DNA from 4 places in the Bacillus sp. C28GYM-DRY-1 genome. Region 2 is predicted to be linked to each of the others. Evidence: riboswitches for the same ligand, from Rfam matches in the RefSeq annotation. Region 2 holds a riboswitch; each other region holds the start of a gene.
What was found. A riboswitch is a leader RNA that binds a small molecule or an ion and turns the genes downstream of it on or off. The one in region 2 is predicted to bind thiamine pyrophosphate.
Positions count from the first base shown of each region.

Region 1: it holds a riboswitch for thiamine pyrophosphate, as region 2 does, so the genes downstream of both, thiC (phosphomethylpyrimidine synthase ThiC) here and tenA (thiaminase II) in region 2, are expected to answer to the same signal.
Region 3: it holds a riboswitch for thiamine pyrophosphate, as region 2 does, so the genes downstream of both, Q3W56_RS05505 (YkoF family thiamine-binding protein) here and tenA (thiaminase II) in region 2, are expected to answer to the same signal.
Region 4: it holds a riboswitch for thiamine pyrophosphate, as region 2 does, so the genes downstream of both, Q3W56_RS00335 (acetylornithine deacetylase) here and tenA (thiaminase II) in region 2, are expected to answer to the same signal.

Region 1 covers NZ_JAUMKF010000032.1:1,035-6,260, reverse strand. The annotation lists gene thiC (phosphomethylpyrimidine synthase ThiC) at 1-1,538, opposite strand, end outside; TPP riboswitch at 1,670-1,778, opposite strand; gene Q3W56_RS19580 (Type 1 glutamine amidotransferase-like domain-containing protein) at 1,847-2,539, opposite strand; gene Q3W56_RS19575 (hypothetical protein) at 2,919-3,116, opposite strand; gene Q3W56_RS19570 (sporulation protein) at 3,261-4,037, shown strand; tRNA gene Q3W56_RS19565 (tRNA-Leu) at 4,122-4,203, opposite strand; tRNA gene Q3W56_RS19560 (tRNA-Leu) at 4,482-4,570, opposite strand; tRNA gene Q3W56_RS19555 (tRNA-Cys) at 4,578-4,648, opposite strand; tRNA gene Q3W56_RS19550 (tRNA-Gly) at 4,654-4,728, opposite strand; tRNA gene Q3W56_RS19545 (tRNA-Gln) at 4,778-4,849, opposite strand; tRNA gene Q3W56_RS19540 (tRNA-His) at 4,859-4,934, opposite strand; tRNA gene Q3W56_RS19535 (tRNA-Trp) at 4,959-5,032, opposite strand; tRNA gene Q3W56_RS19530 (tRNA-Tyr) at 5,038-5,122, opposite strand; tRNA gene Q3W56_RS19525 (tRNA-Thr) at 5,144-5,216, opposite strand; tRNA gene Q3W56_RS19520 (tRNA-Phe) at 5,222-5,226, opposite strand, start outside.
Region 2 covers NZ_JAUMKF010000003.1:132,823-138,048, forward strand. The annotation lists gene prpE (bis(5'-nucleosyl)-tetraphosphatase PrpE) at 1-84, opposite strand, end outside; gene Q3W56_RS04425 (monovalent cation:proton antiporter family protein) at 318-2,162, shown strand; TPP riboswitch at 2,224-2,332, shown strand; gene tenA (thiaminase II) at 2,414-3,121, shown strand; gene tenI (thiazole tautomerase TenI) at 3,099-3,716, shown strand; gene thiO (glycine oxidase ThiO) at 3,700-4,809, shown strand; gene thiS (sulfur carrier protein ThiS) at 4,809-5,009, shown strand; gene thiG (thiazole synthase) at 5,006-5,226, shown strand, end outside.
Region 3 covers NZ_JAUMKF010000003.1:312,754-317,979, forward strand. The annotation lists gene Q3W56_RS05495 (ABC transporter ATP-binding protein) at 1-1,556, opposite strand, end outside; gene Q3W56_RS05500 (ECF transporter S component) at 1,543-2,142, opposite strand; gene Q3W56_RS05505 (YkoF family thiamine-binding protein) at 2,139-2,747, opposite strand; TPP riboswitch at 2,843-2,955, opposite strand; partial or broken gene Q3W56_RS05510 (PepSY domain-containing protein) at 3,112-3,222, shown strand; gene Q3W56_RS05515 (transcriptional regulator SplA domain-containing protein) at 3,481-3,618, shown strand; M-box (ykoK) riboswitch at 3,731-3,898, shown strand; gene Q3W56_RS05520 (hypothetical protein) at 3,989-4,111, shown strand; gene mgtE (magnesium transporter) at 4,129-5,226, shown strand, end outside.
Region 4 covers NZ_JAUMKF010000001.1:63,675-68,900, forward strand. The annotation lists gene Q3W56_RS00310 (S8 family peptidase) at 1-75, shown strand, start outside; gene spoIIGA (sigma-E processing peptidase SpoIIGA) at 271-1,200, shown strand; gene sigE (RNA polymerase sporulation sigma factor SigE) at 1,263-1,982, shown strand; gene sigG (RNA polymerase sporulation sigma factor SigG) at 2,121-2,903, shown strand; gene Q3W56_RS00330 (ABC transporter ATP-binding protein) at 3,056-3,850, shown strand; TPP riboswitch at 3,862-3,964, shown strand; gene Q3W56_RS00335 (acetylornithine deacetylase) at 4,052-5,226, shown strand, end outside.

The DNA of each region.
Region 1 (5,226 bases), on a different contig from region 2:
AGATTAAACTGGTCTCGCCAGCGGAATTCAAAGCGGGCTTTCGATAACGCATCATCCCGTATTTGCGCTCCGGGATGCCCTTTTGCAAGGTCTGCCGCGTGCGCAGCAATTTTATATGTAATGACTCCTTCACGAACATCATCACGATTTGGCAACCCCAAATGCTCCTTCGGCGTTACATAACAAAGCATTGCTGTCCCATACCAGCCGATCATCGCCGCTCCAATTGCTGAAGTAATATGGTCATAGCCCGGTGCAATATCTGTCGTCAGAGGCCCCAATGTGTAAAAAGGCGCTTCTTTGCAAATGTCCATTTGTTTATCGACGTTCTCTTTGATTTTGTGCATCGGCACATGCCCCGGTCCCTCAATCATTACCTGAACATCATGCTTCCAGGCAATTTGCGTCAGCTCTCCAAGCGTCTCTAATTCAGCAAACTGCGCTTCGTCATTGGCATCAGCGATTGATCCGGGACGCAGACCATCCCCAAGAGAAAAAGCAATATCATACGTTTTCATGATTTCGCAGATTTCTTCAAAATGAGTATACAAAAAGCTTTCCTGATGATGAGCCAGACACCACTGCGCCATAATCGCTCCCCCGCGTGACACGATTCCAGTTGTCCGTTTTGCGGTTAGCGGGACATACCGCAGCAAAACACCAGCATGAATCGTAAAATAATCCACTCCCTGCTCTGCCTGCTCAATCAGCGTATCACGGTAAATCTCCCACGTTAAATCCTCCGCTACGCCGTTTACTTTTTCAAGCGCCTGATAAATCGGAACAGTTCCCACAGGCACAGGGCAATTGCGAATAATCCATTCTCGCGTCGTATGAATGTCTTTTCCGGTAGAAAGATCCATCATCGTATCCGCTCCCCAGCGGATGGCCCACGTCATTTTTTCCACTTCTTCTTCAATGGATGACGTAACCGCTGAATTTCCGATATTCGCATTAATCTTCACATGAAAATTCCGGCCGATAATCATCGGTTCACTCTCAGGGTGATTAATATTTGAAGGAATGATCGCCCGGCCGCTTGCTACCTCATTTTTGACAAATTCGGGAGACACATGCTCGCGGATTGCGATAAACTCCATCTCAGGTGTAATGATTCCTTTTTTGGCATAGTGCATTTGAGTGACATTTTGGCCCGCTTTCGCCCGCAGCGGTTTCCGCTTTAGTCCTGGGTAGCTTACATTTGGTTTTGCTTTTTTATAACCGTTATCTTCTGGTTTGACAGCCCGTCCTTCATATTCTTCAACATCGCCGCGCCCTGTGATCCATTTTTGGCGGAGCGGCTTTAGTCCTTCTTGAATATTAATGGTCACATTAGGGTCCGTATACGGTCCGCTTGTATCATAGACACGTACAGGCGCGTTCTCCTCTTCACCGAACGAACCTGTCGTCGGACTTAAGGCGATTTCCCTCATCGGCACTTGGATGTCCGAGGAAGAACCCTCCACGTATACTTTTTTACTCCCCGAAAAACTCGACATAATGGAAATGTTGGCTTGCTGCACTGAATTGTTTTGCATTACTTATCCTTCCCCTCTCTTCGTTTGAAAGGACAAAATCAAGCCCATAACCAGCACAAAAAACCGGATTCAAATGAATGAACCCGGTTACAGTCAGAAAGAAACATACTATTGCCCACACGACAATAATAAAAACAATTCCTCTACTTCCCCACGCTGGTACGAACCAGATCAGGTCCAAAGGGTTAAGAAGTTTACCTTCTCTCTCAGCCCGAAAAGCGGGCACCCCCAGTAACTATTGATTTCTGACTCATCTTAACATGAAATCAATCAAAAAAAAAGAGGAATTTAGATAATATTCAGCCAATTCACCCTAAATATTTGACAGGCAGCGGGATTTCAGCTATTTCATGTTCAGCCACCATCACCCGATATGCCTTTGCACCCGGTCTTGAACTAACTGTCTGAAACAGCTGATCATTTATGAAATGGAGAGCCGCTCCATCATCCGCAGCATAGCCATCACTCAGGAATTCATTAGATATCAGCTGGTGGTATATCGGCCTTCGGTCCTTTTCACCGTCATAATGAGGGCAAAAACTTCCTTGCAACAAACCTAAACTTTTCATACTAGTTAGCGGTCCGGCTGAATCTGTCACCCCTTCTTCAAACCAGCAGATCGCACCGGCACTTAATCCCGCTAGAATCACACCGTTCATCCATGCCTCCCTGAGAATAAGATCCAGCCCCCACTCCTTCCACAGCACAAGCATATTCCTCGTATTTCCCCCGCCAACATACATTACATCCTGTTCCATAACAAAAGAAAGTAAATCTGTTGTCGGTGGCTTAAATAAGGATAAATGAGACGGCACACAATCCAGTGTTTGAAATGCATCATAAAACCGCTGAACATAGTTTTGGGAATCACCACTCGCCGTCGGCAAAAAACAAACGCGAGGCGACTTCCGGTCTGATTGATTGATGATATATTGATCGAGGGACAAATTTTCCGGCTCCATCGAAAAACCCCCGCCGCCCATTGCAATAATCTGCTTCATACTCCCACTCCCCGTCAAAAATTTGTTATTCATTATAGCATTTTGTATAGAAGCAAGAAAATAAAGGCCCTTGAACAATGTCTTTGATCCAATTAACGCCATAGACGTACCTTCAACTGCTCTTAATTTCTTAACAACAAAATACATTAACAAGTATACCGCCGCGATAACGGCAACCTCGAACTCTCACCTCCGAAGACATTGCATGATCAATTAGATGCAGCTGTTTATCTGTATGGAGAACTGTCAGAACTCCTGTTGGAAAAGGCTTGATCCTAGATAAACCATTTCAAATCGACTCGCTTATATCCTGTAGAGAACTGTAAAAAGGTCATAAAAAAAGACGGTCTCTCGTTTATGAAAGACCGTCTCTTCTCCTTTATTGCTCCACTCTTCTTAAAGCCTCGTTTACTGTTTCTTTTATAAACGCGTCTTCACCGCTTAATCGGTCTAAACTGAGATCTCCGTTTCTTAGCCTTTCGGAAATATTGTTTATATCCTCTTCTACCGTGATTTGCAGCTCACCAGCCAAAAACATTCTGTGCAATTCATCAGCAACCATACTCTCTTTGTCCATTTCATCCGCTCCTTTGCTTTCAGTATTATTCTTAGTCTGTCCCTAGGCCTGACAAATCATAGGAAAAAAGTATGAATCAAACGAATCTTTTTTCCTCCTTTTTACGTATATCTGTTGAGATAAAGAAAAAGGGGAAGATCTAACATGTCATTTTTTAAAAAGCTTGCGGCAAGTGCCGGTATTGGTGCTGCAAAAGTAGATACAATTTTAGAGAAAGACGCATATTATCCAGGAGAAGAAATACGGGGAACTGTCCATGTCAAAGGCGGAAAAATTGCTCAGGACATCCGCTATATTGATTTACAGCTTAATACACGGTACGTCATTGTAAAAGACGATGAAGAGCATCGGAAATACACTACAATTCATTCTTTCCGGGTCACTGGTTCATTTACGATTCAGCCTGGAGAAGAGCATCAATTCCCGTTCTCATTCACTCTGCCTCTTGATACGCCGATCACTGTTGGGAAAGTAGAGGTCGCCGTGGTAACAGACCTTGATATCGAAGGCGGTATTGATAAGTCCGACCATGACCGCATTTTCGTTGAAGCGCATCCTTGGGTTGAAAGTGTGCTAGAAGCCATCGAAAACCTAGGCTTCCGTCTTAACGAAGCAGATTGCGAACAAGCACCTTACTTCCAACGCCGCCTACCGTTCGTTCAAGAATTTGAGTTCGTTCCGACATCAGGCTACTATCGTCAGATGCTTAATGAACTAGAGCTTATTTTCCTTTTAGACGATGACGGTTTAGATATGATTTTCGAGGTCGACCGCAGGGCAAGAGGCCTGCGAGGATGGTTTGAAGAGATGTATAATGACGGAGAACAGCTCGTACGTGTCCGCTTCAGCCAATCAGAGCTTGAAGATGCAGAAGGGCTTAAAGAGGTACTAGAAGAGATCATAGACCAATACGCTGAGTGAATGATAAAAAGGAGCCACAATTAATGAAGGCTCCTTTTCTTTAATAAAAAAACCCGTTTCTGTATAAGAAACGGGTTTTCAGTATACCGGTGGTCGGGGTCGAACCGACACTCCAGAAGGAACACGATTTTGAGTCGTGCGCGTCTGCCAATTCCGCCACACCGGCAAGTTTTACGTCGTATCTAACCGACGAATATAAATATATCATGGATCTTATAAAGTGTCAACGTATTTTAAAAAAGTTTTTATGGAAATATAAAATAAAAATTATTAAGAGACTTAACTAAACCTAATGACTCAAGCAGCTTTATGATCACGTGTTAAACATAACTTAGCTGCATAAATCAAAGTAATAAAAAAATGATCTACACAGGTAGATCATTTATATGATTCGTTAAATTGATAAAACACAAACACCAATTGAACTTACCATGTAAGTAAAATTGGTGCCGAGGGCCGGACTTGAACCGGCACGGTAGTCACCTACCGCAGGATTTTAAGTCCTGTGTGTCTGCCAATTCCACCACCCCGGCAAAAGAAAGGCGACACCCGGATTCGAACCGGGGATAAAGGTTTTGCAGACCTCTGCCTTACCACTTGGCTATGCCGCCGTAATTGGAGCGGAAGACGGGATTCGAACCCGCGACCCCCACCTTGGCAAGGTGGTGTTCTACCACTGAACTACTTCCGCATTTAAAGGGACTTAATACATCATATGCAATTTATTATAAAAAGTGAGACTGGGCTAGCTGGATTCGAACCAACGCATGACGGAGTCAAAGTCCGTTGCCTTACCGCTTGGCTATAGCCCAATGATAATATGGGGCGATTGATGGGAATCGAACCCACGAGTGCCAGAGCCACAATCTGGTGCGTTAACCACTTCGCCACAACCGCCATAATCTCAAGATGTTATAAATTTGGCAGGGGCAGTAGGAATCGAACCCACACCGGAGGTTTTGGAGACCTCTGTTCTACCGTTAAACTATGCCCCTATAAATGGTGGAGGGGGGCAGATTCGAACTGCCGAACCCTGAGGGAGCGGATTTACAGTCCGCCGCGTTTAGCCACTTCGCTACCCCTCCACATTAAGTTTTGAAAAACAGTGCCGGCAAGAGGACTTGAACCCCCAACCTACTGATTACAAGTCAGTTGCTCTACCAATTGAGCTACACCGGCATAGGTGGTG
Region 2 (5,226 bases):
TTTGATCGTATAGCCAAGCTTTTGGATTAATGCAGTCATTTCGTCATAGCAGCCATGAATATCGCTGATTATGTCGTAAGCCATGCGGCATCCTCCTTACCAATGATTTTAATTATTATGATGCAAAGTACTGTGAGTCATCACAAGCTTTTATGTGCAAATTATAGAAGAATCATTTTCTAAACAGGATTTAGACCATATTACTTTATTTTTTATCATCACCCTTGTTAAAATCGCGTTATGTTTTTTTAAAATTTGAGGTTTTGTTCTTTGATTAAGAACTGGTATAACCCTGATCTAAAAAGGAGGTTCTAATTATGGCGCATACATCTGTCGCATCTTTAGTTGTTGTACTTATCGTTGCATTTTTGACACCCATCCTTTTGCATCGGTTTAAACTCAGCATCCCGGTTGTTGTTGCTGAAATCATTATGGGATTGATCATAGGAAAAAGCGGCCTTAATTTAGTTGTGGAGGGTGACACATGGCTCCAGACGCTTTCTATGCTCGGATTTATCTTTTTAATGTTTTTAAGCGGGCTTGAAATTGATTTTTCATCGTTTGAGAAAGGAAAGAAAAAGCAGCTTATGCCGAACGGCAAAGAAGCGCCTAATACGTTTGCTGCGGCATCCATTATATTTGGCGGTATTTTTATTTTATCATTACTGCTGTCCTATGGGTTCGTCTTGGCAGGATTTATCGAAAATGCATTTTTAATGACGCTTATTATTTCAACGATTTCATTAGGCGTTGTCGTACCAACATTAAAAGAAGAACGGATCATGAATTCAAATATCGGGCAGATTATTTTGCTCGTTGCTGTTATTGCTGATTTGGCTACGATGATTCTTCTTGCTGTTTTTTCTTCTTTATACGGAGAGGACAGCGGAAACATGTGGCTCCTGATGATCCTGTTTGCAGCCGGAGTGGTGCTTTACTTTTTCGGCCGTGTCTTCAAACATCGCTCTTTTGTTCAATCCATGTCAAAAGGGACGATCCAGATCGGAACGCGCGCGATTTTTACGTTAATTATCGTACTTGTTGCCCTGTCTGAATCACTTGGGGCAGAAAATATTCTCGGCGCTTTCTTAGCAGGGGTTCTCGTTTCCCTTCTTTCGCCAAACAAAGAACTTGTTCAGCAGCTGGATTCATTCGGCTACGGGTTCTTAATTCCGATTTTCTTTGTGATGGTCGGTGTGAAGCTGGATATATGGACCCTTTTCCAAGACCCGAAAATATTAATCATGATTCCACTTCTGCTTCTGGCGCTGTTAGTAAGCAAAATCCTTCCTGTTTTGTACTTGAGGAAGTGGTATGATAACCGAACCGTTTTGGCATCTGGTTTCCTGCTGACATCAACGCTTTCGCTCGTGATTGCCGCTGCGACAATCGGCGAGCAGCTTCACGTGATCAGCGCAAATATGTCAGGAGCACTGACGTTAGTAGCCGTCATTGCAAGTATTTTTTCGCCGGTCTTCTTTAAAAAGTTGTACAAACGGGAGGAGCAGCCGGAGGAGAAAAAGACGATTACGTTTATCGGTGCAAACCAAATGACATTACCTGTTACTCTTGAACTGCCGGAGGAAGAGTATGATGTGCGTGTTGTACACGTCTACCAAGAGAATGCGGAGGAAAAGCTTTCAGAGTCAGTATTTACTATCGAAACGATTTCTGACTATGAACACGAGACGCTTGAATCACTCGGCATTTTTGATACGGATATCCTCGTTGTGGCGACAGGGAATGAAGACATGAATGCGGACATTGCATTACTTGCAAAAGAAAAAGGCACAGAGAGAGTCATTGCCAGTGTAGGATCACCGGAAAATGAAGCAGCTCTGAAGGAGCAGGGAATCAGTATCTTTTCTATTCTGCTTTCAACAAAAACACTGCTTCGCGCACTGATAGAAGCGCCTGGAGTCATGAGGCTCCTCACGAACCAGGAGTCTTCGCTGTATCAAATTAATATGGATAATAGCACTTACGACGGTGTGATTTTGCGGGAATTCCCTTTAACAGGCGACGTCATCTTTGTCAGGATTTTCAGAGGTGTTGATAGCATCGTTCCTCATGGGGACACAAGGCTGAAACTGGGAGACCGCTTAATTGTTACCGGATCTCGCGGGTACGTAACGGAGCTTAAGAAAACATTAGAAGGATAAACCTTGACCAAATAGGGATTCGTGTTAATATAGAGGTGCAGAACAATTCAATATGTATTCGTATTACCACTAGGGGTGTCCTTTTTAAGGGCTGAGATAAAAGTGTGACTTTTAGACCCTCATAACTTGAACAGGTTCAGACCTGCGTAGGGAAGTGGAGCGGTATTTGTGTTATTTAACTATGCCAATTCCAAACCACTTTTCCTTGCGGGAAAGTGGTTTTTTTATTTATCAGACAGGGGGAATGACGTGTGAAGTTTTCAGAAGAATGCCGCAGTGCAGCCGCAGAATGGTGGGAGGGGAGCTTTGTCCATCCGTTCGTTCAGGGAATCGGTGACGGAACGCTTCCAATTGATCGTTTTAAATACTACGTGCTTCAGGATTCTTATTATTTAACGCATTTTGCGAAGGTGCAATCGTTTGGCGCCGCTTATGCGAAGGACCTTTATACAACGGGACGGATGGCAAGCCACGCTCAAGGTACATATGAGGCGGAAATGGCGCTTCATCGCGAGTTTGCGGAGCTGTTGGAAATCAGTGAGGAAGAGCGTAAGGCGTTTAAGCCGTCTCCTACGGCATACTCTTATACATCCCATATGTACCGTTCGGTTTTGAGCGGGAATTTTGCTGAGATCTTAGCGGCCCTGCTGCCATGCTACTGGCTTTATTACGAAGTTGGGGAGAAATTGCTGCATTGTGATCCGGGGCATCCGATTTATCAGAAGTGGATCGGCACATACGGCGGTGACTGGTTCAGACAGCAGGTCGAAGAGCAAATCAATCGGTTTGATGAGCTGGCGGAAAACAGCACAGATGAAGTGCGCGCCAAGATGAAAGAGAATTTTGTTATTTCCAGCTTCTATGAATATCAATTTTGGGGAATGGCCTACCGAAAAGAAGGCTGGTCCGACCGCGGCATAAAAGAGGTGGAGGAATTTGGAGCTTCACGCCATAACTGATGACTGCAAGCCGGTTGAAGAGTTAGCCAGAGCAATCATAGCTATTCGTAATGAAGTTGATTTTATACACATTCGGGAACGGTCAAAATCGGCAGCCGACATTTTGAAACTGCTCGGGCTTATTTCTGAAGGCGGTGTTGATAAACGAAAGCTGGTCATGAATGGGCGGGTGGATATTGCGCTTTTTTCTACGATTCATCGTGTGCAGCTGCCGAGCAGCAGCTTTTCGCCGAAGCAGGTCAGAGCCAGATTTCCTCACCTTCATATCGGCCGGTCGGTGCATTCACTTGAGGAAGCGGTTCAAGCAGAAAAGGAAGACGCTGACTACGTGTTGTTCGGCCATGTGTTTGAAACGGATTGTAAAAAGGGCCTTGAAGGCAGAGGTGTGTCATTGCTGTCAGATATCAAACAGCGGATTTCCATCCCGGTTATTGCGATCGGCGGAATGACGCCGGACAGATTAAGAGACGTAAAGCGTGCAGGAGCAGAAGGTATTGCAGTCATGTCGGGAATTTTTTCTTCCGCGGACCCTTTGGAAGCTGCCAGACGATATTCCCGCAAGCTAAAGGAGATGCGCTATGAAAAGGCATTATGAAGCAGTTGTCATTGGAGGCGGAATTATCGGTTCCGCGATTGCTTATCATGTAGCAAAGGTAAACAAAAACATCGCACTGTTTGAAAGTGGCATAATGGGCGGCAGAACAACAAGTGCCGCTGCCGGAATGCTGGGCGCCCATGCCGAGTGCGAGGAGCGAGACGCGTTTTTTGACTTTGCCATGCACAGCCAGCGTATGTACAAAGGTCTTGGAGAAGAGCTTTACGCATTATCCGGTATTGATATCAGACAGCATAACGGCGGTATGTTTAAGCTTGCGTTTTCTGAAGAAGATATGCTGCGGCTGAGGAAAATGGACGACTTGGATTCTGTCAGCTGGCTTACAAAAGAAGAGGTTTTAGAAAATGAGCCGTATGCGTCTGCTGACATTTTCGGGGCAGCCTTTATTCAGGATGATGTGCATGTTGAGCCTTATTTTGTTTGTAAGGCATATGCGAAAGCAGCAAAAGCGCTTGGGGCGGAGATTTTTGAGCATACTCCTGTCCTGCAAATCGAACGTGACGGTGAAGCGCTGTCCATTGAGACGCCGAATGGCAATGTATGGGCAGATCATGTCGTTGTCGCCAGCGGGGTGTGGAGCGGAAGGTTTTTTAAACAGCTCGGGCTGAACAATTCATTTTTCCCTGTAAAAGGGGAGTGCCTGTCTGTTTGGAATGATGAGATACCGCTGACAAAAACACTTTACCATGACCATTGCTATATCGTACCGAGAAAAAGCGGCAGACTGGTTGTCGGCGCGACGATGAAGCCGGGTGACTGGAGTGAAGCACCGGATCTTGGCGGACTGGAATCAGTTATGAAAAAAGCAAAAACGATGCTGCCTGCCATTCAGAATATGAAGGTGGATCGTTTTTGGGCGGGACTGCGGCCGGGAACAAAGGATGGGAAACCGTACATCGGCAGACACCCTGAGGACAGCCGTATTTTATTCGCGGCAGGCCATTTCAGAAATGGGATTCTGCTTGCTCCTGCAACGGGCGCTTTGATTGGTGATCTCATCATGAATAAAGAGGTCAATCAAGACTGGCTGCACGCATTCCGAATTGATCGCAAGGAGGCGGTTCAGATATGATGCTACAGCTGAACGGTAAAGAAGTGAAGTGGGAGAAAGACACAGGTACAATTCAAGACCTGCTGGCGTCTTATCAGCTTGAAAATAAAATCGTTATTGTTGAAAAAAATAAAGAAATTATCAATAAAGAACATTATCACGAGGTAGAGCTTTGTGATCGCGATGTCATCGAAATTGTCCATTTTGTAGGAGGCGGATGAGCATGTTAACAATAGGCGGGAAATCATTTCAATCAAGATTGCTGCTTGGCACGGGGAAATACCCATCGTTTGACATTCAAAAGGAAGCAGTGGCTGTTTCTGAGTCTGATATTTTAACATTTGCTGTGCGGAGAATGAACATCTTTGAAGCGTCTCAGCCTAATTTTCTGGAACAGCTTGATTTATCCAAATATACACTTCTGCCGAATACAGCGGG
Region 3 (5,226 bases), 180 kb from region 2:
TGGACAAGCCCTGTTTCCTGAGAAAATAACTGCGCTGGAGATCCGTCAAAAACCAGGTCCGTATCGTGAAGCACAAGCACGCTGTCGGCATACGAAGAGACAAGCTCCATATCATGTGTAATCATGAGGACAGCGGTGCCTTCTTGCTTAATCCGCTGAATCATGTCCATGCATTCAGCCGCCGTGCGGGCGTCCTGGCCAAAGGTTGGTTCGTCTAATAATAAAACCTTTACGTCATGCATGAGCATGGTAGCGACGCTCAGGCGCCGTTTTTGCCCTTGGCTGATTGCAAACGGATGATGATCAGCCAAATGCGCAAGACCGAAACGATGCAGCAGATGCTGCGCTTTTTTCACAGTTTCAGCATTTACTTTTTGGCCGAACAACAGCTCGTCATATACTGTGCCAGCGACGAACTGATGCTCCGGGTTTTGAAAAACAAATCCCATTCGTTTCCGCAGTTCAGTTTCTTTATATGAGTGCAGCGGTTTATCATATAGAAGAATCTTTCCGCTTTGCGCCTTCATCAGACGCGCAAGGACGGATAAGAGTGTTGATTTTCCGGTGCCGTTCGGGCCGACAAGCGCGGTCAAAGAGCCTTCGCGCAATGAAAAGCTGATGTCTTTAAAAATTGTCTGCTGTCCTCTCGTGAACGAAAGGCTGCTGACATCAAGCACACGTTTTCCAGAAGGAGCTTCTTTCTTTTCAGCATGCCGGGCAGGAAAGGGTTCCTTGAAAAGCGTTTCCTTTGATAATGTAAACGGCATACGGCGTTTTTCCTGCAGGTCACACACTTTTGGAATCGCGATCCCCATTTGCTTTAAGGTCTTCGCTTCGTGCTGAAATAGATCTTTCGTCCGGCCATCGAGCACTTTCTTGCCTGCTTTGTCCAGCACGATTGTTCTCTCAATCCAAGGCGTCCATTCATCAAGCTGGTGCTCAATGACGAGGAGACTGAAGCCTTTTTCTTGCTGAAGATCTTTCATCATGTGAACGAATTCCCGAGCTGAATAGGGATCTAACAAAGAAGTTGGCTCATCTAACATAATAAGCTCAGGCTCCATCGCCAAAATACAGGCAAGAGCCACTTTCTGCTTTTGTCCTCCTGACAGTGCTGATATTGTTTTTTCTTTTAAATGGCTGATACGCAATTTTTCTAATACGGCATCAATTTTCTCCGTCATCTCTTCTCTCGGAACCTGCAAATTTTCCAGCCCAAAAGCAATTTCGTCCTCAACCGTCAGCATGCAAAACTGCTGATCCGGGTCCTGAAAGACCACCCCGGCATGCTGAGCAATCGTTTCGGAGGTTTCAGCGCCAGTGACCGGCTTTTGAAATAAAAATACATGACCGGACTGTATGCCGTCGCAAGCCTCCGGGTAAAGACCGTTTAAACAAAGGGCGAGGGAGCTTTTTCCGCACCCGCTCGGCCCTAGCAGTAAAGCGCATTCCCCTTTTTGCAGCGTAAACGAAATGTTTTGAAACACCGGTTTCTCGTCTTCTTCATAAGAGAAGCTGAGCTGGTCAACCGTCAGGAGCTCATTAAAGGCTTGCATGTTCTGATGCCCGCTTCCGTTTCTTTTTCAGTTCCTTTCCGAGTGCCATTCCGTTTAACACACCCGTATAAGCAAGAGAGTCACTGATTGCTTTTCCGAGCAGCCCGGCAAGCAACGCGCCGGAAATCAGACGGATCACAAGCATAATAAGAAGATAACCTGGTGAATAGGCACCATAGCCAGAAACAAAGAGATCATAGAAAAAGCTGGCTACTGAAGATCCCATTCCTGCCAGCAGAAGGACAGGAAGAGAGTATACCTTCCAGCGCGTCGCGAGAAATACAGCCTCAGCCCCGAGGCCTTGAACAATGCCGATGACGATGACCATCGGGCCAGACGGATTTCCCAGCAGGCACTCAACGAGAGCGGCAATGATTTCAGAAACAAGCGCCGCACCTGGTTTTCGAATAATGTACGCGGCGATGACAGAAACGATAAACCAAATGCCGTAAATCGGTTCATAGGCGATTGGCCCAAACATACCTGCAAGTACGTTTCCGAAATGCGTGAATAATAAATAAACAACGGCAAAAACGATACTGATAACGGACATAATGACAATTTCTTTTACTTTCCAGCTTTTCATTTTATCCCTGCTTTCTGTTTTTTTCTTGATGGACTGTTAGCCGAGAGATTCACAGTCATGGTTACGTGTTTTGTTTGCTGTTCAGCCATGCGGAAAACGGCCTCCAGTGTTCTGAACACGTCATGCGCATCCCCGTCAAGCTCACTCGCATAATGGATGCCTTGTACGAAGGTGCCTTCTGCTTTAGCAATATCGAGAGCTTCCATGATAAGGCCCATATAATCCGGCTCATTCATCGGATAAAGCGCAAATTGGCAAGGGGCTTCTGCGTTTAGGCTTCGGACGGCATCTTCATTGACACGCTTATTGCTTGCGGAAAGATATGTATCTCCCTGTGTATCGCCCGGGCATCCGATGGAAAACGTGCCATTCATGACGATGTGTTTTTCGCTGTTCGCCGCATAAAGGTAAATGGCTTTGGCAGCATCGAATACATGATCAATCGATCCGCGCAAGGCCGTGCTGATATGATCTGTTTTCGTCCAAACCTTAGATGTGTCAGTTTTTTTCAGCGCTGACTTGATCACACTGATAAAATCATCCGTCATCGGGTATAAAGAGAACCGAAAACCGGCGATTCTGCTTGTACCACAAATATGATCCATTTCTCCGACCTCCTGTTTTTTAGTAAAATAAAAAACTGCATATTCTAAGGGAATATGCAGTCATAGATCGATTAAGCGCACAAAAAAATACACCATTCGGTCAACCTGCACTTCCCCACGCTGGTATTATCCAGATCGGGTCATAAGGGATCAAAGCGCGTGTTTGCACGCTTTATCTCAGCCAAAAACAGCACCCCTAGTGCTTTCCATATACAATTTTTTATTTTGACATCATAATAGATGATAACAATCATTTTGTAAACAATGAAATCATTTTTTTCATATAGGGACAGGAGAGGATGGTCGGATTTGGAAAAAAAGGGAACCTATTAATTGTGGAAGGTGAGGAAAAAAACGCCAGACCGACAGCGCTTACATCTACGAAATTGAGATCCAAACGAAACAAGGCATTGAGACGGAATTTGACATTTCCGCAAAGGATGGACGGATCGTTAAGCAGGATATAGAAGACTAATCATTCAGCGTGTCCGCAAACCGTCGCATTCGTTGTCAGTCCTGCGCGTTGGTGCTCACGAATCATAATTCGCTCCAATGCTCGTCCTTCCTAGACTTCAAGGGTTTTCAATCATGCTGAAAAGATGACAAAATCCTAAAACAAAAAAGCGTTTTAGGACTTTGTCTACAATCTGGAACCCCCGTTAGCAGCGGGGGTTTTTCATGATAAGAAAGCCTTCTTTTGGACAATCTAAGTAGAAAAGGAGGCGAAAAACGCATGGAAAAGAAAGAGGAGCAATACATCAATCAGGCTGAATACGTCCCTCATCCGACGAAGGAAGGAGAGTACGCTTTATTTCTTCATGAAACATATCATTTGCTCTCTGAAGATGATGAGACGCAAACAACAGAATAAGGGCTTAGGCCCTTGTTTTGTTCCGTAAATGTGATGAAAACAAAACACATTAATTACTTTTTTTTGTTGACACAGCTTGTTTTTTTCTGTAATCTCAGTGTGTCAATTCAATTAAGAACTTCGTTAGGTGAGGCTCCTGTATGGAGATACGCTGCTGCCCAAAAATGTCCAAAGACGCCAATGGGTCAACAGAAATCATCGACATAAGGTGATTTTTAACGCAGCTGGATGATTAAATCCTATGCCATACAGTGCTAAAGCTCTACGACTGAAGGCGCTCGCACGCTTTTTTGCCGTGCTTCTTTCTCCTTCAATCCCGAAGGCTTTTTTTATGCCTTGAAAACGAAACTGATTAAAGGAGGTGCGGAGTATGGATTCTCCCCATTCGAGTCAATCTGAAGAGGTACCCATATACTATGACAGCAAGACAATTGATTACACGATGAGGAGACGATCTGCCGCACCTTCAGGCGAGGCCGGCACGTCTCCGTAGAGGAGGTACGAGTCCCGATGATTCAAAACATGACCTATGACGAACTCATTTTACGCATTATTATTTTATTGCGAGACGGGAAAATTAAGGATTTCAGAAGCGTTATTGATGAGCTTCAGCCCTATGATATGGCATTTATTTTTAAGGAAATGCCAGAAAAACACCGCGCCCGCTATTTATCATATTTAACTGTAGATGATATCACTGATATGATTGGGGAGCTGGAACGCGAATACCAGCTTGCCGTCTTAAATAAAGTTGGAAAAACAAAAGCAACACTTGCGATGAACAAAATGGACAACGATGATCTCGCTCAATTGCTAGAAGAAATGAATGAGGAACTGAAGGAACAGCTTTTGTCCAGCATGGAAGCGTCAGAGTCAAAAGCTGTACAGCTCTTGATGAATTATCCGGCTGACACAGCGGGGCGCATGATGACAAACCGGTATGTATGGATTCCTCAGCATTATTCGGTAAAAGACGCGGTCGTCAAATTGAAAAGCTTTGCTGAAATAGCTGAATCGATCAACTACTTATACGTCATCAATGAAAGCAAACAGCTGGTTGGCGTACTTTCCTACCGAGATTTAATACTGGGCGAGCCTGAAGAAAAGGTGCAGGATCTAATGTTTACCCGCGTCATATCAGCAGACGCTCTTCAGGATCAGGAGGAGGTTGCCCGCCTGATTGAACGTTACGATTTCTTGGCCATCCCGGTTGTGGAAGAAAACAACGTGCTTGTCGGTATTGTAACGGTCGATGATATTATCGACGTCGTCATTCGGGAAGCTGATGAGGACTACGAAAAATTTGCCGCTTCAGGTAAAGACATCACCTTTGACACAAAGGCATACGTGGCGGCGTATCGGCGCCTGCCATGGCTGATTTTACTCTTGTTTATCGGACTGATTTCTGGGAGCATTATCAGTAATTTTGAAGATGCGCTGCAGCAGGTTGTTGCGCTGGCGTTTTTCATGCCGATGGTGACAGGGATGACAGGAAATACAGGAACACAATCTCTTGCGGTTGTCATCCGAGGGTTGTCTAAAGAAGAATTGAACAAAAAAACGATTATGCGCCTGATTTTCCGGGAATTCAGAACAAGTATTTATATC
Region 4 (5,226 bases), on a different contig from region 2:
ATTGTACGAGATGATTATGGAAATGAAACAAGAAAAACAGCGAACGGAAAACTTTATATCAATACTGAAAATTAAGTGTGAAAAAGCTGCTGCTAAAAGGCAGCTTTTTTTTATATATCCTCTCATTCAATTCCTCGACAAATTAAGCAGATATCCCTTAAAAATTGTATTTTCCTCTCAACATTAATTGACAGACTTTCCCACGGAGCTTGCTTTATACTATGAAACAAGAAGGGGAACAGCGTGATGCAAGAAGGAAAGGAGTCAGATGTGAAAATCTATTTAGATGTCATTTGGCTGTTAAACTTTTGTTTTGATGCACTTTTACTTTTGCTCACGGCATTTATTTTAAAACGTCATGTGAAAAAAAGAAGACTGATAGGCGGAGCGTTCATCGGTTCAAGTATTGTCCTTTTGATGTTTACTCCTTTTTCGCCGATCGTTGAACATCCGGCAGGTAAGCTGGCTTTTTCAGTTGTTATTGTGATGGTGACATTTGGCTTTAAGAGATTCCGCTATTTCTTTCAAAATTTGTTTTCCTTTTATTTTGCGACTTTTTTAATGGGGGGAGGAATAATCGGAGCCCATTCCTTGCTGCAGTCAAATTCTGTTGTTCAAAACGGTGTCATGATTACCAATCAAACTGGGTTTGGAGATCCGATCAGCTGGTTGTTTATTGTTGCTGGCTTTCCAGCATTATGGTTTTTTTCTAAGAGAAGAATTGAAGATGTTGAAACAAAAAACATTCAATATGAGGAACGCGTCAGCGTACAGGCTGATTTGGGCGGCCAAACGCTTCATGTCAGAGGGCTGATTGATTCCGGTAATCAGCTGTACGATCCGCTTACTAAAACGCCGGTCATGATTATTCACATTGATAAACTGGAACCGATTTTCGGAGCAGCCGAAACGACAATTATTCGAAACACAGATCCATTGGAAGCCATCCAACAACTCGATGATTCATTTCGCTTTTTAGATAAACTGAGGCTGATTCCATACAGGGGAGTAGGTCAGCAAAATCAATTTTTACTATGCGTTAAACCGGATCACGTAACGATTATAACAAAAGAAGATATGGTTTCTGCAGATAAATGCTTAATCGGCATCAGCACAACACAGCTATCGGCAGATGGAGAGTTTGACGCAATTATTCATCCGAAAATGCTTTCGGGCAAGGCCATCAAACACGTTTCATAATGTTCTCAAATGTCCGTTACTTATCATACTCAAACGACGTGACATTTAGAAGGGAGAGGAAGATGAAAAAACTGAAATTGCGATTGACGCACCTCTGGTATAAGCTGCTGATGAAACTTGGGCTGAAAAGTGATGAAGTCTATTACATAGGTGGGAGTGAAGCCCTGCCGCCTCCATTATCTAAAGATGAGGAGCAGGTTCTGTTAATGAAGCTCCCAAACGGCGATCAGGCGGCACGCGCCATTTTGATTGAACGTAATTTGCGCCTCGTCGTCTATATCGCCCGTAAATTTGAAAATACGGGAATTAATATAGAGGATTTAATCAGCATCGGTACCATCGGATTAATCAAAGCTGTGAATACGTTCAATCCAGAAAAGAAAATCAAGCTGGCGACCTATGCCTCCCGCTGTATAGAAAACGAAATCCTGATGTATTTAAGGAGAAACAACAAAATCCGTTCAGAGGTTTCCTTTGATGAGCCGCTAAATATTGATTGGGACGGCAATGAGCTTTTGCTTTCTGATGTGCTTGGCACTGACGATGACATCATCACAAAAGACATAGAGGCTAACGTAGATAAAAAGCTTTTGAAAAAAGCGCTTGAACAGCTCAATGAGAGGGAAAAACAAATCATGGAACTCCGTTTTGGTCTTGTCGGCGAGGAGGAAAAGACCCAAAAGGATGTAGCGGATATGATGGGGATTTCCCAGTCCTATATTTCTCGTCTTGAGAAACGAATCATTAAAAGATTGCGAAAAGAATTCAACAAAATGGTGTAAAAATTTTTTGCGGGTAATCCCTTGATTCTACAAGGATTTCCCAATAATGACTATTTTTCGGTCTGAGTGCAGTGCATATTTTTCCCACCCGAGGAGATACTTAACGTTGTACAGCAGCTCCTGTAGGGAGGGAAAAAAGTGTCGAGAAATAAAGTCGAAATCTGCGGGGTGGATACCTCCAAATTACCAGTACTCAAGAATGAAGAAATGAGAAAGCTGTTTAGGCAGCTGCAGGATGAAGGCGATGATTCAGCAAGAGAAAAGCTTGTAAACGGGAACTTACGTCTTGTCTTAAGTGTCATTCAAAGATTTAATAACAGAGGAGAGTATGTTGATGACTTATTTCAGGTCGGCTGCATCGGACTAATGAAATCCATTGATAATTTTGACCTAAGCCACAATGTTAAGTTTTCAACATACGCTGTACCTATGATTATCGGAGAGATCCGCAGGTATTTACGCGATAATAACCCGATCCGTGTCTCAAGATCACTCCGGGATATCGCTTATAAGGCACTTCAAGTAAGAGAGCGGTTAATCAGTGAGACAAGCAAGGAGCCGACTGCAGAAGACATTGCAAAAGTTCTTGAAGTACCGCATGAGGAAATCGTATTTGCGCTGGATGCCATCCAGGATCCGGTTTCACTATTTGAGCCGATCTATAACGACGGCGGAGACCCGATCTTTGTGATGGATCAAATCAGTGATGAGCGCAATAAAGATTCACAATGGATTGAAGAGCTGGCTTTAAAAGAGGGCATGAGAAGGCTGAATGATAGGGAAAAAATGATTTTGAGAAAGCGATTCTTCCAAGGGAAAACTCAAATGGAAGTAGCCGAGGAAATCGGTATTTCTCAAGCGCAGGTGTCCAGACTTGAAAAAGCGGCTATCAAACAAATGAATAAAAATATTCATCAATAATGAAATAGAAAGCCTTTAAAACGATTGTGTTTTAAAGGCTTTTCTATTGGTTGCAGGCGGTTTACGTTTTGGGAAAAATAAGGTATCCTAGTTCGTACAAAGTTTTATGAAAATTTAAATAATTATAAAGGGTAGTGAAGAGGAGGACCACAATGATTTTGCAACTTGACAATGTCTCATTAAAGCGGAATGGAAAATGGATACTGAGAGATATTCATTGGAAGGTGGAAGAAAAAGAAAATTGGGTGCTTTACGGACTGAATGGAGCCGGGAAGACAGCCTTGTTAAATATGCTTTGCTCATATTATTTTCCAACATCGGGCGAGATGCAGGTGCTTGGCCATCAATTTGGTAAAACGGAGCTTGGAGAGAAACTTAGACGGAAAATTGGCCTCGTCTCAGCGACTCTTCAGCAAAAATTTTATCCGGCAGATTCAGCATTTGAAATTGCTTTGAGCGGAGCTTACGCTTCAATTGGATTATATGAAACACCCAGTGCAGAAATCAGGGAAAAAGCCATTGGTTTGTTAGATGACTTGGGAGCAATTGAATATGCCGACCGCCGCTATGAAACCCTTTCTCAAGGAGAAAAACAAAGAGCCTTGATTGCAAGAGCGCTTATGGCCGATCCGGAGCTGCTGATACTGGACGAACCGGTCACAGGGCTGGATTTTATTGCCCGGGAAAAGCTGTTAGACACGATTACATACATTGCCAATAAAGAAAATGCGCCATCGATCCTTTACGTGACTCATCATGCGGAAGAAATTTTGCCGGTCTTTGACAAAGCCCTTTTGTTAAAACAGGGAGAGGTCTTTAAATCGGGAGAAATAAAGGAAATGCTTACTGATCAAATCCTTTCCGCTTTTTTTGATACGCCAATCCATGTATTATGGAATCAGGATCGGCCGTTTTTAACAAGAGCTGAGCCAATAACGAATGCCTGACAAACACATATCGATCATCCTAGGGGTGCTTTGCGAAGCTGAGAGAGACATTTGTCTTAACCCTTTTGACCTGATCTGGATCATGCCAGCGGAGGGAAGCGGTGAAAAAACGGAGTACATAGGACTCTGTTTGTTTTTATTAAGCCGTTTCATAACATTTGAAACGGCTTCTTTGATTTTAAAGAATAGGAGCGGATCGCATTGAATCAACAAATAGAGTCTCTGTTAACAAAGGTGGAAGATCAAAAGGAGGAGCTTATTCAGCTAGCAAAAACGCTGATTTCCTATAAAACTCCTGCTCCGCCTGCAAGAAATACCGACGGCATTCAGTCTTGGATTGCTGGGTTTTTAAATGAAATGGGATTCTCAATTGATAAATGGGACGTGTACCCAGGAGATCCCAATGTTGTAGGGTTACTAAAGGGAACAGATTCAGCAGGTCATTATAGCTTGATCATCAATGGCCATGTAGATGTGGCAGAGGTGAAAGAGGATGAGGAGTGGGAGCATGATCCGTTTCATCCAATTGAAAAAAACGGCCTCTTAATTGGACGAGGCGCTTCTGATATGAAAGGCGGAATGGCATGTGTGCTGTTTGCGGTAAAATTGATTCGTGAAGCCGACATTGAACTTCCTGGTGATTTGATTCTGCAATCGGTAATCGGGGAGGAAGTCGGAGAAGCCGGGACGCTTGAATGCTGCAAGAGGGGCTATCATGCTGATTTTGCAGTTGTCGCGGATACGAGCGATATGCATATTCAAGGTCAAGGCGGTGTTATTACAGGCTGGATTGAAATCAAAAGCAGTCAAACGTTTCATGATGGGACGAGGCGGAATATGATTCACGCAGGCGGAGGAACATTCGGAGCAAGCGCAATTGAAAAAATGGCAAAAATCATTGCGGGACTCGGGGAACTGGAGCGCCACTGGTCTATCATGAAAAGTTATCCCGGTTTTAAACCAGGCACAAATACGATTAATCCGGCTGTCATAGAAGGCGGCAGACATGCGGCTTTTATAGCGGATGAGTGCAGGCTGTGGATCACAGTCCATTTTTACCCTAATGAAACTCATGAACAAGTGGCAGCGGAAATAGAAGATTATATTAACCGACTGAGTGACAGTGATATTTGGCTTAGGGAAAACCGCCCTGTCTTCAAGTGGGGAGGCTCATCTATGATTGAAGACAGGGGAGAAATTTTTCCGGCACTGGAAGTTGACCCTGGCCATCCAGGCGTATCAGCGCTTACAGCGTCTCATGAGAAAGTGAAACGGGAGCGTCCGGTTATTGACGTTTCTCAATCCGTTACAGACGGAGGATGGCTGTATAATGCAGGCATTCCAAGCGTGATTTACGGACCTGGAGATCTGCATAA